One region of the Ruegeria sp. P8 genome, then DNA from elsewhere that is predicted to be linked to it. Evidence: riboswitches for the same ligand, from Rfam matches in the RefSeq annotation. Region 1 holds a riboswitch; the other holds the start of a gene.

Region 1 (7,199 bases):
ACCATAAAGGGCTGACAACGTGGGGAACACATCGCGAAACAAGCCCGAAACCCGCAGGGTGACGTCCAGGCGCGGGCGGCTCAGGTCGGTGATGGGCAGCACTTCGATACCCGAAACCCGCTCGGATCCCTTATCCCAAACCGGCTTTACACCCAGCAGGTGCAGGGCCATGGCGAATTCTTCGCCCGCCGTGCGCATGGTGGCCGATCCCCACAGATCGACAATCAGCCCTTTCGGGTAATCGCCTTCCTCCTGCAAGTGTCGCCGTACCAGTTCCTCGGCCAGTTTCACACCTTGCGCGTAGGCTGCGCGGGTGGGCACAGACCGAGGATCGGTGGTAAACAGGTTTCGCCCGGTCGGCAGCACGTCAGAGCGGCCCCGATAGGGCGAGCCGGACGGGCCAGCCTCGATCCGCTTGCCGGCCAGCGCATTGATCAGGGCCTTGCGTTCGGCATGGGCGGATGGGGCTGGGTCGAAACTGCCGGTCACATCCGGGACACGCCCATAGACGTGCAGCCCGTCGCCAAACTGACTTTCCTTGATATCGCAGACAAAGCGGTCGATGCGGGTGATTGCTTCGGCGGTGCTGGTGGCCTGGTCCAGACCCAGATCGTTCTCCAGCCCAATGGCCTGTGCTTCTTCCCGGATATCTTCCTGCAACCGGTCACGGCGTCTGGGGTCAAGACCGTCCGCGTTTGAAAACTCGTCCAGCAGGGCTTCCAGCCGCACCATCCGATCCGGCGTTCCGCTTTCTTTCATGGGAGGCGGGATGTGGCCCAGAGTCACCGCGCCGATCCGGCGTTTGGCCTGCGCGGCCTCGCCCGGGTCGTTGACGATGAACGGGTAGATCACCGGCAGGTCACGGATCAGCGCCTCGGGCCAGCAGTTTGCCGATAGGGCAACTGATTTGCCGGGCAGCCATTCCAGCGTTCCATGCGCACCGATATGGATCAGCGCATCCGCTCCTAGACCTTTGCGCAGCCACAAATAGAAGGCGACATAACTGTGGCGCGGGGTGCGCAAGAGGTCATGATAGTCGTCATCCCGCAGCTCGGGTGTTCCGCGTTCTGGTTGCAGTGCGACCAGTGCCTTGCCGCGTCGCAAAGCCATGAAGTGAAACGCGCCATGAGCGAAAGTTGGGTCTTGCTCGGGATTGCCCCATACGGTGTGCAGATCGGTGCGCAGGGTCTGGGGTAATTCAGCGAGTGCGCTCAGATAATCCTCAAGCGGCCACGATATCCGGGCGTCCAAGAGTGCGTCGGCAACCGGATCGCCAGCCGCGATGTCGTAGCCTTCACCGCAAAGATCAGACAGCATCGCCTCAGCCGAGGCCAGCGCGTCGAGACCAACCGCATGGGCCATTTGCCAGTCTTTGCCGGGATATGTGGACAGTACCAACGCAGGAACCTGATCTGCCTTGGGTTTGTCATTCAGGGCAAGCCAACCCGATACCCGGTCGATGATCGCCTCGATCCGATCCGGCTCGGCCCGATGCGCAAAACGCGAGTATTCCAAATGCGAATCGCGCTTGCCCGGCTCTTTGAAAGAGACAACGCCTGCCGATATTCGCCCGTCCACTTCGGGCAATACCACATGCATGGCGAGGTCGGCGGGTGACAGGCCGCGTTCGGCCTCGGCCCAGGCCTTGCGTCGCGACGTGGCGAGGGCGACTTGAAACACCGGCACATCCGCTGCGTCCAAAGGCGACGTGCCAGACGCGCCCTTACCTGAGAATGAAGTGGCGTTGATGATGGCCGATGGTCTCAGGGCAACGACCTGTTCCCTGAGCCAGTCGGCAGCGGCCGGGGCCTTGAGCGACGGGGCGAACAAACCCACCGCCTGGAGCCCGCGGGCGCGCAGGCTGCGGATCAGGGCCGCGACCGGAGCTGTGTCTGCTGATGTCAGATAAGCACGGTAGAAGGTTACGAGAATGCGTTTCGCATCGTTCTCGAACGCGGAATCCACCGGGATGACACCCTGTTCCGGGCACCACGCACCGCATTCGGGCAGGGTTTTCGCGCCCATCACCGGGCCGGCATAAAGCCCTGCTGCTAACGCCATCTGGGCCAATGCGGCCTGCGCCGCGACTTCTCCGCCGGTATCACACAGATGTGCCAGCCGCCGCAGGGTCGAGAGGGGCAGGGTCGAATACTCATCCAACCGAGTGTCTTCGCGCCCATCCGCCGGTAGAACGGCCAGCGCGATGCCTTTGGCCTGCGCCAGTGCCAGAACCTGTTGCAGCCCGTAAGACCAATAGGGCACGCCGCCGATCAGACGGATCAGGATGCCCTTTGCGCCTTCAAGTGTCTGTTCAACATAGGTGTCGACGGACAGGGGGTGTTTCAATGCAGCAAGATTGGCCAGCCGCATCGTGGGCATCCGCCCCTCAGGTCCGCCGCCGCGATGCCAGCCCGCCGCGAAAGCGCCCAGGTCACTGTCGGAAAAGGACAGCACAACCAGATCACCCGGGCTTTGGCCCAGATCGGTTGGGGTCTCGGTTTCCTCGAGCCCGTGGCTTTCGCGAAAGACGACGTGCATGACTTACTCGGCAACCTCGGTCACACCCACGAGGATATCACGGATTTCGGCTTCTTTGATGTCGTCATGCTCGGCAATCACGACCAGGCGCGAGCGGCGCTCTTCACCGGGCTCCCATGGGCGGTCGTATTGGTGACGAACTCGCGCGCCGACAGCCTGAACCAGCAGGCGCATCGGTTTGCCAGCGACGGCGGCATAGCCTTTGACGCGCAGGATATTCAGCTCAGTCGCAAGACGTTCGATTCTGGCTACCAGTTCCGCAGGGTCGGTCTGTTCCGGCAACTCGACGATGATGCTTTCGAAATCGTCATGCTCATGATCGTGATGGCCATCGTGATGTGACGGGCGGGCGTCCATGTCATCTTCGGCGGCAGCCTCAAGGCCAAGCACGACACGTACGTCGACGACACCCTCGGCGACCTCGACAACGGGAAGCGGCCGCGGTGCCTCGGCGGCGATGATCTGTTTGGCTTTCGCGACGCCTTCCGGACCTGCCAGATCGGGCTTGGTCAGCAGGATGATATCCGCGCACGAGATTTGATCTTCGAACACCTCGGACAAGGGTGTTTCGTGATCGATCGAGTCATCAGCCAGCCGTTGGGCATCCACCGCTTCAACGTTCGGAGCAAAGCGACCGGCGGCCACCGCCTCGGCATCGGCCAGCGCAATCACGCCATCAACGGTGATTTTCGAACGGATATCAGGCCAATCAAACGCTTTCAGCAGCGGTTTGGGCAGTGCAAGGCCGGATGTTTCGATCAGGATGTGATCCGGGCGCGGTTCCAGCGCCATCAGCGCCTCGATGGTCGGGATGAAATCATCAGCCACGGTGCAGCAAATGCAGCCGTTTGCCAGTTCCATGATGTTTTCCGCAGGGCAATCCGGTATCGCGCAGGATTTTAGAATGTCACCATCAACACCCACATCGCCAAACTCGTTAACAACAATCGCAAGACGCTTTCCCTGCGGGTTCTGCATCAGATGACGCACCAGCGTGGTTTTGCCCGAGCCCAGAAAGCCGGTGATCACGGTGACGGGAAGTTTTTCTAGGTTCGACATGATCTCAGCCTCCAATCGGGGGAATGCGCGAGGCGCAGTTTTTGCGGAAATGTTCAGGACGGTCGCGCCACTTCACCAGACCATCGTCTGTGGCCAGATACTTGGTCACACCATCGATGATGACATCGACGTGATCGATTTCGTTCAGGTTCTCGTAAACAAAGGTCCAGCGATCCGGCCCGCCCCGAAGAACGATGGAACAGCCCTGATCGCAGTTCGAAAGGCATTCGACAGGTTTCAGAATGATGCCATCTGGCAGGGCAGCCTGTTCCAAGGCCTTGTGCAACAATGTGCCGGGACGCTCAGCATCATCCTCGAAGGGCAGACCCCGGCGGCAAGTCGTGCAGACCAGTAATTCTACCGGTGCGGTCTCGGTCATGTCTCTCATCCCCCCAAATCCTCTTCGCGGGGGACGGGGTTTCATGCGGGCACCACGTCTGCACATGGACCCGACACCGGAACACCCCGCCCGGTTTCAACTTCGGGTGTTGGCAGGTCTCCCGGCTTGCGGATGCCAGAGCGGTCGCTCTGTCGGATGTCCCGCCTTCCCGGCACAGGCCAGTGGCATTGGGCATCCTCTCCGGTCACGGTCGCGGGGGCGGCTGCGCTTGGCGGATGAACCGTTGACGCATTCCCTTTTCATCGGCTGTTGCCGACACCAACGTCCGGGACATGCGGCACCGCCGGCCCGCTTGTCAAGCGGTTCGCGCGCAACAAATAAGCCAAGGTGAAAAAAGCGACCTGTAGGCGTCGTTCGGCGGCATGAAGTGCGTGTTCGGTATGTGGTCGCATGACGGGAAAACGACGAACTTGGAGATGCGTCATATGAAAGTGGGATTTATCGGTCTGGGTAACGTTGGCGGCAAGCTTTCGGGATCCCTTTTGCGCAATGGCATTGACCTGACTGTGCATGACCTGAACGCAGATCTGGTGGCCGAATTTGTCGCCAAAGGCGCAAAGGCGGCAGAAGGGCCCGCCCAGCTGATGCGCGATTGCGATGCGGTGATCACCTGTCTGCCGTCTCCGGCAGCATCGGACGCAGTCATGAAGGAGATGTTGCCCGAAGTGGGCCCCGGCAAGATCTGGATGGAGATGTCGACCACAGACGAAGCCGAAGTCAAACGCCTCGGTGCCGAAGTCATTTCACGCGGCGGTGCAGCTGTGGATTGCCCGGTTTCTGGCGGGTGCCACCGTGCCGCGACGGGCAATATCTCGATCTTTGCGGGCTGTGACCGGGAAACGTTTGAACGAATTCTGCCGTTCCTGACGACAATGGGCCGCCGGGTTTTGCACACCGGCGAGCTGGGCTCGGCCTCGGTGCTGAAAGTGATGACCAACTATCTTGCCACTGCCAACCTGATTACCTGCGCCGAAGCACTGGTTACAGCAAAGGCTGCGGGGATGGATCTGAACACGACCTATGAGGCGATCAAAATCTCGTCCGGCACATCCTTCGTGCACGAAACCGAAAGTCAGGTCATCCTGAACGGGTCGCGCGATATTTCCTTCACCATGGATCTGGTGAAGAAGGATATCGGTTTGTTTCAGGAGGTCGCCGACCGCGCCGGGGTGCCGCTGGAAATAAACCCGGTGATGATCAACATCTTTAACGATGGTATCGCACGATATGGCGAACGCGAGCTTTCACCAAATATTATCAAACGGCTGGAAGAGGCAACCGGCCTGGATATCACCGCCCCGGGCTTTCCAGCCGAAATGACGGATGATGAACCGGAAGAGCCGGGATACGAGGTTGTGCCACAAGGGCGCGCCTGAGGGTAAGGCAAACACCAGACTACATCGCGCCCCGTGAACGAGCAGGGGTAGGCAGGTGTTCCGAAAAAACACGCCATATCTGGCCCGCAGTTCGACAGAATCGCGGGCCATGAACGTCTGAAAATACCAAGCGTCACACGGGCATACTGCGGGGCCAAGTCAGCGATTTGGATGTAGTTGGAGGCGAGTACCGGAATCGAACCGGTGTACACGGATTTGCAATCCGCTGCGTCACCACTCCGCCAACTCGCCTTTTCAAGTAAAATCAAATACTTGCCGTGGTGTAATTGGGTTTTTAACAGCTTTCCTCTGGGGCGTCCAGTGGATTGCGCGCGAAATTGCCGGCAAGATCGAAATATGCCGACGTCCACGCCCAAGGAGGTGATCAAGATTCAGGTTGCGGCAACAGGGGCGTTGCTGGAAAGTTCAGGATATGGCACAAGCCCGACATCTTTGGGAATGAGACGAGATATCCAATGACTGACTTCGCAGCCCGGCGCCGCACAATGGTTGATACGCAGATCCGCCCCTCTGACGTCACCAAGTTCCCGATCATTGAGGCGATGTTGAGTGTTCCGCGGGAAAGCTTCGTGCCCGATTCTCAACGCGAGGCGGCCTATGTGGACGGCCTGATTGATCTGGGGGACGGGCGCAGCATGTTGGAGCCGCGGACCCTGGCTAAAATGCTGGACGTGCTGAACATATCCAAGGATGAGATGGTCCTCGATATCGCTCCGGCAATGGGGTATTCCACGGCTGTCACCGCGCGGATGGCTGAGTTGGTTGTGGGTGTTGAAAGCGACAAAACCCTTGCAGCCGAGGCGCAAAACCTCTTGGCCGAAGCTGACGTGCACAACGCCATTATCCACGTCGGCGCGCTGGAACAGGGTGTGGCGGAGCATGGCCCCTATGATGCGATCATGGTGCAGGGCGGTGTCGAGCAGGTACCCGATGCCCTGTTGGATCAACTCAAGGATCACGGTCGGATCGTGTGTCTGTTTGTCAACGGCAACCTGGGTACAGTTCGGATTGGTCGAAAAACCGGGGGCCGCGTCAGTTGGCGTGATGTGTTCAATGCCAATGCGCCGGTTCTGGAAGGTTTTTCGGCAGAGTGTGCATTTTCGCTATAGTCCGCCGATAGATTTTTCTATCACCTTGATTAGTTGAAAAGAAGGCCGCAAACTGCCTGTAGGGCAGTGTAATTTCGTTTGAGAGGATTTTGGTATGCGTGGTTCGGCGACAGGTAAGCTGGTCAGGGCGTTTGCTGTGACCGCAGGACTTGCCATGAGCGTGATGCCAGGGCGTGCAGCGTGGGCAGACAACATAACGGATGCGTTCATCGGCGCGTATAACACCAGTGGTTTGCTTGAGCAGAACCGGGCGTTGCTGCGAGCGGCGGATGAAGATGTGGCCATTGCGCTTTCCGCGTTGCGGCCAATCATCAACTGGACCGTGCAGGTCAGCCAGGATTACACCCGTTCGCGGGTCAATAACGTCGTGACGACAAACGAGCCGTCGCGGTTCTTTTCGGGCCTGACGCTGAGCCAGCTTTTGTATGATGGCGGCGCGTCGGTGCTGGGCAAGCAGTCGGCGCAGGAAACGGTGCTATCGACCCGGCAAACCCTGATCGATATCGAACAACAGGTTCTTATCCGCGCAGCAAATGCCTATCTGGGCGTCCTGTTGCAAGAAGAGACCGTGGCGATCCGCCAGAACAACGTGGATGTGTCGGCAGAGGAACTTAGGGCGTCGAATGACCGCTTCGAAGTGGGCGAAGTAACCCGGACGGACGTCGCATTGTCCGAAGCGCAGCTGGCAAGCTCTCA
Region 2 (7,199 bases), on a different contig from region 1:
CGACGGCGCGGGTGGCTGGGTTCACTATGCCTTGTTGTCTGGCGTCCGAACGGTGCTGATCGAATCCGAGATGCTGCCTGTTTATGCCCGCCCCGACCCGACCTCGCCCGTGAATGCCCATTTCGAGACCGGAGTGGTGGCGCGCCTTGGAGCCTGTTCGCTGGACTGGTGCAGGATCACCGCCGGCGGATACCGTGGCTGGACACTGAAATCGAACCTTTGGGGCGTCGATTCTTCCGAAATTCGGGAATAGGCGAAAGACAATTTCCGGTATCCGCTGTTGCGCATCGCCCTGAAAAAGCGCCACAAGGTGTTTGAGTTACCAGCGCAATCGCCGCTTGACTCGACCTAAACGGAGGACCCTATGCGCGCAGTCACCTATTCAGCCTTCGGAGACGCTGCCGATGTCTTGCGTATACAGAGTATTCCCCCGAATTCGCCTGGACCGGGTGAAGTCACGGTCGAGCTGTCCTTTTCCGGCGTAAACCCCTCGGACATCAAGGCCCGCGCGGGGGCCCGACCGGGTGTCACAGAACCTCCGTTTCCACTGATCGTTCCGCACAGTGACGGGGCTGGAGTCATCACAGCAGTGGGCGATGGTGTACCTGCGACGCGGATTGGCCAGCGCGTGTGGATCTGGAACGGGCAATGGCAGCGCGCATTCGGTACAGCTGCCAGCCACATCACCCTGCCCGAATCCCAGGCTGTGGAACTGCCCGAGACGGTGTCACTTGAAACCGGGGCAATTCTTGGAATTCCCGGCCTAACCGCATGCCATGCGGTGTTTTCGGGCGGCACGCCGCGCGGGCAAACCGTTTTGATCCATGGCGGGGCGGGAACTGTCGGTTACCTGGCTGTGCAACTTGCCAAATGGGCCGGAGCCAAAGTGATCGCAACGGCCAGCGCCCGCAGTTTTGACCGGGTCAAGGCAGTTGGTGCAGATGTCGTTCTCGACTACACCGGTGAACACCTTTCGGATCAGATCCTCGACGCAAATGATGGACGTGCAATTGGTCGAATCGTCGATGTCGAATTTGGACGGAACCTTGCCACCAACATTGCCGTCATCGCCGAGAACGGCCGTATCAACGCATATGGATCTGCCCGGAATATGACGCCCGTCTTTCCCTTTGGACCTATGATGTTCAAGGCCGTGACACTCGAGGCGGTCCTGATCTACCTGCTGCCTGCGGACTTGCGCGCCGTCGCAATAAAGACATTACACAAGGCACTGACTGATGGCGCATTGATCTGCCCTGCTCACAAGGTCTTTACGTTGGAAGAATGCGCTGCGGCCCATGTGATGGTACAGGAAGGCAACCGTACCGGAGCGGTGTTGATCGATACCAAATGAGGGGCCTTCAAAAAAATTTTACGGCGCTCGCTTTTTTTGCAAAACGCTCTTGAACCCTTCCATCAACAATCGTAGATAGCCGCTCACCGTTGGGGTGTAGCCAAGTGGTAAGGCAGCGGTTTTTGGTACCGTGTATCGTAGGTTCGAATCCTACCACCCCAGCCATGATTTTCCCTAATATCACACACTATGAATCTGGGTCCGGATTTTGGCGCGTTCTCAGCGGCTTTTCTGATATCAGCGCCATGTTGAGACGCGCAGGTGCATGCTCTTGCGAGAAAATAGGAAAGACCCCGGAGTTTTTTCTTGCCGCAGGGTAACTGTTAAGGTACCCGCGTTTTACCGGTCCCGATGTGGCTAAGAGGGAATCCGAGGTGCCTTTTGGTGCCAACCGGAACTGCCCCCGCAACTGTAGGCGGCGAGCGCTGTCCATTTCCGTCACTGGGCCATTTGGGTCTGGGAAGACAGGACAGACAAAGACCCGTCAGTCAGGAGACCTGCCGGTATGAAACCGAAACACACCGGGCGGGGTTGTCCGGGGAGGTTGCCGAAGAAACGCGCTGGGCGGGCTGTATTCCACTCTGCGCTTACAGCAGGCAGAAAAGCGTCTGTTGCTTCGGTAAATGCCCATTCACCCGTTCTCTGGTCATTGACACATGGAGATCGATTGTCATGTTTCTACGCACTGGCCTGATTGGCCTTTCCTTGCTGGCTACCAGCGCTGCCGCCGAAGGAAACTTTCCCCTAACCATCGAAAACTGCGGTCACTCGGTCACGTTTGACGCGCCTGTGACGTCGTCAGTCACGGTCGGCCAGGCCGCGACCGAGGTGCTTTATGCGCTGGGTCTGGGCGAGCAGGTTCTTGGAACTTCGGTCTGGTTCAACGAGGTGCTGCCTGAATATGCCGAGGTGAATGCCAAGGTCGAGCGTCTGGCAGATAATGACCCCAGCTTTGAAAGCGTGGTTGCCAAGCGGCCGGGACTGGTCGCAGCGCAATACGAATGGCACGTCGGACCCGAGGGCATCGTCGCCACGCGTGAGCAATTTCATGAACTGGGCATTCCAACGTACGTAATGCCTGCAGATTGCGTCGGCAAAGACAATACGGTCGGCGGCGATGGCACCCGCCTGCAAGCGTTCTCAACCGATACGCTGTATCAGGGTATCGAAGAACTGGCGGCAGCCTTTGATGTGCCCGAACGCGGCACGGAGCTGGTTGCCGAGTACAAGGCCCGCGAAGCCGCAGCCGTCGCCAAGGCGCAAACCGTGAAGCTGGACGATGTGTCAGCCGTATTCTGGTTTTCCTCTCCCGAAATGGAAAGCGACCCGTTTGTGGCCGGACAGAAAGGCGCACCGGGATACATGATGAGTAAATTGGGTATCCGCAACGTCGTCGAGACGGATGAAGAATGGCCAACAGTGGGCTGGGAAACCATTGCCAAGGCCAATCCGACGGTGATTGTTATCGCCAAGATGGACCGCCGTCGCTTTGCTGCGGACGACTACCTGAAAAAGCTGGAGTTCCTGCGCACTGATCCGGTGACCAGCCAGATGGATGCGGTCAAGAATGACCGGATCGTCATTATGGATGCGCAGGCCATGGACGCCACCATCCGCGCAATCCCGGCGCTGGAGGATCTGGCCGAGAAGCTGGATACCATCGGAAACAACCTGTGAACAAGGTCGCCGCAATTTTACGGCAGGGTTTCAAGGCTGCGTGCCTTACCGTGCCATTGTTGATTGCGGCGGTTCTTGCGGGCGCGATGATCGGGGAAACCTCTCTGTCGCCCGATTTGGTTCTCTCCGTTCTGGCCAACAAGCTGGCCGGAGCGGACTTTCCTGTAGACCCAATTGATCAGGGTATTATCTGGAGCTACCGGATTCCTCGCGCTCTGGTCGCTGCGTCCTGCGGTGCCGGTCTGGCTGTCGCAGGGGTCGTGTTGCAGGCTTTGCTGCGCAACCCGTTGGCCGACCCTTACATTTTGGGCATTTCTGCCGGGGCCTCGACGGGTGCCGTGGCTGTAACCATCGCTGGTTTGGGTGGGGGGGCCTTGTCGCTGTCTTTTGGCGCGTTCAATGGCGCGCTTTTGGCTTTTGGTTTTGTCGCGTTGCTGGCCCGAGCCGCTGGCGCAGGGGGCGGACGGGCTGCGACGGCACAGATCGTCCTGGCGGGAATTGCCGGGTCTCAGTTGTTCAATGCGCTGACGGCCTTCATCATCGCCAAATCCGCCAATGCCGATCAGGCGCGCGGGATCATGTTCTGGCTGATGGGAAACCTCAGCGGCGTGCGCTGGCCGGATGTGTATCTGGCCATTCCGGTGGCCCTTGTCGGTTGGCTCATTTGCCGCTTTCACGCCAGAGCACTGGACGCCTTTATTTTCGGCTCTGATTCAGCGGCCTCGCTGGGCATATCGGTACGTCGGGTGCAGGCAACCCTGATCTTTGCGACCGCACTTACAACAGCTGTCATGGTTTCTATCGTCGGATCCATTGGCTTTGTCGGGCTGGTCATCCCTCATGCTGCCCGGTTCCTTGTGGGACCGGGGCATCGCAGGCTTATCCCAACCGCCGCCTTGATCGGAGCGGTCTTCCTGATCGGCGCAGATATCGTGTCGCGCATCATCATCCCGGGTCAGGTTCTGCCGATTGGGGTGGTCACCGCCCTGATCGGTGCGCCTGCCTTTGCCGTAATTCTGGTGCGCGGCCAGAGGAGCGCCCGATGAAGATCGAGGCGAAAAACCTGACATATTCCGTTCGCGGCAAGACTTTGCTGTCAGACGTATCCTTTGTCGTGGAGCCCGGCGAAACACTTGCTTTGGTCGGACCTAACGGTTCAGGGAAATCAACGCTGATGCGCCTGCTGGCGGGGTTGGTACGTCCGGTTTCAGGAAAAGTCGTCATAGCGGGTCATCCCGTTTCGCATTTGTCGCGCAGACAAATTGCCCAACGGATTGCCATCGTTGAACAACAGGCTGATACGGCCGAACGCGTGACTGCACGATCCGTGGTCGAACTGGGCCGCACGCCCTGGCTGTCGGCCTTACGGCCGTGGCGCGCCGAGGACACCTGGCAAGTCGACAAAGCCCTGCAAACCGTGGAAATGGCCGATATGGCACACAGAGAATGGGCGACATTGTCGGGAGGAGAGCGCCAGCGACTGCACATCGCACGCGCTTTGGCTCAGCAACCGGGACTCTTGCTTTTGGACGAACCGACCAACCATCTGGACATTCATCACCAACTGTCGATCCTGAACTGTGTTCGAATTCTAAAAGTGACGACAGTGATGGCACTCCACGATCTGAATCAGGCGATGGCCTGTGACCGGGTGGCTGTTTTGTCAAAAGGGCGGCTGGTCTCTCTTGGCCCGCCCGAACATGCCCTGTCTTTGGAAACCGTTTCAGAAGTTTTCGGTGTCAAAGCACAGTGGGGGTATAGTACCGGCGGGACAGAACGGTTTCTGTCCTATCATCTGGACTGACGGATCGCGATCGCTTCTGGTCGTACAGGATATCAGTGTCGTCAGCGCAGCATGCCAGATACGTACAATCTACGGCCTCAAAGCCATATTCCAACGGCGCGCAATCTTGACCTGGGTTTCCTCACAACCCGTCAAGTTGCCCGTCGAATGCTGTCTTGATTCTGACCTGGATTGGATTCGTTCGTTTTTTTGCCTTCAAAGATGATCAGCAGGCGCGTTGTCCGAGCGTGGGTCGACCAAACCTCAATGATATGTTCACTACTTGTTTTGAACCGTGAAACAGATTCCTTTTAGAAACCTCTGAGGCCTGACCCAAGTCACGAAACGCCATCAGGTTGAACAGATTGCGGCGACCGCATGTCGATATTGCAGATTACCCACAATCAAAGCCTCAATCTGAGCCTTAAATTAACGGTAGATTAACGAAACAGGGCACAACAAATCTCTGGATGACAAGTTCTTGATATACTTGTGCCTATATCGAGATTTATTGGTGGGTAATCCTGCCGGTCTGTTGACTAGTCCAGTTTTTAACGAGGGGGTATCCCGGCAGGATCAGGGGGTGCCAGATCAGGCCAGTTCGAGGCCAACAGATCGCGGCACCCCCGCCGGTAAGCGCGAACCAGCAACCCATATTTCTCAGTTGATCTTGTTGCGTTGCGCGTGCGGCGTGATGCCGAAACTGGATCTGTATACCCTAGAGAAATGACCCGGATTTTCGAAGCCGCAGGCCACGGCGACTTCGGTAATCGACGCCTCGGTTTGCAAAAGCAGCTTCCGGGCCCGTTCCAGCCGCATTTCCATAAAGTACCTTTTAGGGGAAGTGTTTAGGTATTTGCCAAACAACCGTTCAAGTTGACGGGTGGAAATACCCAATTTGTCTGCAATGAAGGATGGGGAAACTGGGGTTTCCAGGCTGTCCTGCATAATATCTATCGCCTTTGCCAGATGGGCATTGCGCATTCCATTGCGCGACTGCAGCGAAACGCGCTGCTTAGCGGTCGCATTACGCACAGTGTTATAGACCATTTGATCCGCAACATCGGTGGCCAGCTCTTCGCCATGGTCTCGTTCGATCAGATGCAGCATCAGGTCTGCGGTCGCGGTTCCACCTGATGCTGTAATGTGTTTTTCGTCGGCGACAAAGACGCTGCGCACCAGATTGACATCCGGAAACGCCTCCATGAACGCGTCGTGGTATTCCCAATGGATCGCCGCCTGCATACCGTTGAGGAACCCGGCCTCGGCCAGCAGCCACGCGCCGGAACACAATGCCCCGATCCGCGTTCCACGCGCTCGTTCGCGCCGCAGTGTGGCCAGAAGGGAACGGGTCACGTGGTCACGCATGTGAATGCCCGACAAAACAAAGAGCTGATCGCACTTGGACAGTTCCTCAAGTCCGGAATGCACAAGGGTGACGGACCCATTGGAAGACACGGCCTGCTCGCCCTGTTCGGATACAAATGACCAGCGATACAGCTCTTCGCCACTTACAAGGTTGGCGATTCTCAGCGGCTCGACCGCACAGGAAAAAGCGAGGTGCGAAAACTCCTCGACCAGGATGAAGGCGAAGTGCTGCGTCTGAGGCATGAGCAGGACCATTTCCAAACTGGGCCGACGCCCGAACGTGAGTCTATTTTGCAGACATCCATGCTGCACGACATTTTTTTGTATACAAGTTGTATTTTTTAGAAATACAAAACTGTGACCTCCGCGATTCGAACGCAGCTGCCACAGGACATAGTGAGGCCAAAGGATGAAAGACGAAGCCAAGTCGCGCAAAAATGCGCTCAGAGAACACCTGAAGATGTCCATCCTGACTCTGCGCCTTCGTCCAGGTGACGATCTGGATGAAGCGCATCTGTCCGATGAATTCGGCCTGTCGCGCACGCCTCTGCGCGAAGTGTTTCGTCAACTGGCTGGCGAAGGCTATCTGGATCTGCGAAAAAACCGCAGTGCCCGTGTTTCGGAAATGTCCTACACCACGCTGCGCGATTTCTTCCTTGCCGCACCGATGATCTACGGGGCTATCCTGCGTCTGGCGGCAGAGAACGCGACTAACGCGCAAATCGCTGACCTGAAAGCGGCTCAGCACGCGTTCAAAGCTGCCCTTCATTCAGGGTCGGCCGAGGATTGCGCACTTGCCAACAACCGTTTTCATGACGTGACCGGAGAGATGTCCGGCAATGTCTACCTGCTTCCGTCATTCAACCGGCTGCTGATCGATCATGCACGGATTGGTATGACGTTTTATCGGCCGCAGACAGTTGAAATGTCCGAAAACCTGTCGCTGGCCAGCCAACAGCATGACGCGATCATCGCAGCCATCGAGGCACGCGATGAAGCTGAGGCGGCGAAACTGGC

The links. Region 1 has a riboswitch for cobalamin ahead of ACR0BZ_RS08490 (DUF1636 family protein). Riboswitches for the same ligand answer to the same signal wherever they lie in the genome.
Region 2: another riboswitch for cobalamin. It lies ahead of ACR0BZ_RS01060 (ABC transporter substrate-binding protein); the one in region 1 lies ahead of ACR0BZ_RS08490 (DUF1636 family protein).

Annotation. Positions count from the first base shown of each region.
Region 1 covers NZ_JBQERC010000004.1:141,991-149,189, reverse strand. The annotation lists gene cobN (cobaltochelatase subunit CobN) at 1-2,538, opposite strand, end outside; gene cobW (cobalamin biosynthesis protein CobW) at 2,542-3,597, opposite strand; gene ACR0BZ_RS08490 (DUF1636 family protein) at 3,602-3,976, opposite strand; cobalamin riboswitch at 4,071-4,275, opposite strand; gene ACR0BZ_RS08485 (NAD(P)-dependent oxidoreductase) at 4,378-5,373, shown strand; tRNA gene ACR0BZ_RS08480 (tRNA-Cys) at 5,552-5,625, opposite strand; gene ACR0BZ_RS08475 (protein-L-isoaspartate O-methyltransferase family protein) at 5,850-6,503, shown strand; gene ACR0BZ_RS08470 (TolC family outer membrane protein) at 6,598-7,199, shown strand, end outside.
Region 2 covers NZ_JBQERC010000001.1:208,386-215,584, reverse strand. The annotation lists gene ACR0BZ_RS01075 (SH3 domain-containing protein) at 1-253, shown strand, start outside; gene ACR0BZ_RS01070 (NADPH:quinone reductase) at 365-1,354, shown strand; tRNA gene ACR0BZ_RS01065 (tRNA-Gln) at 1,445-1,519, shown strand; cobalamin riboswitch at 1,681-1,873, shown strand; gene ACR0BZ_RS01060 (ABC transporter substrate-binding protein) at 2,027-3,031, shown strand; gene ACR0BZ_RS01055 (FecCD family ABC transporter permease) at 3,082-4,077, shown strand; partial or broken gene ACR0BZ_RS01050 (ABC transporter ATP-binding protein) at 4,074-4,583, shown strand; gene ACR0BZ_RS01045 (GlxA family transcriptional regulator) at 5,475-6,425, opposite strand; gene ACR0BZ_RS01040 (GntR family transcriptional regulator) at 6,592-7,199, shown strand, end outside.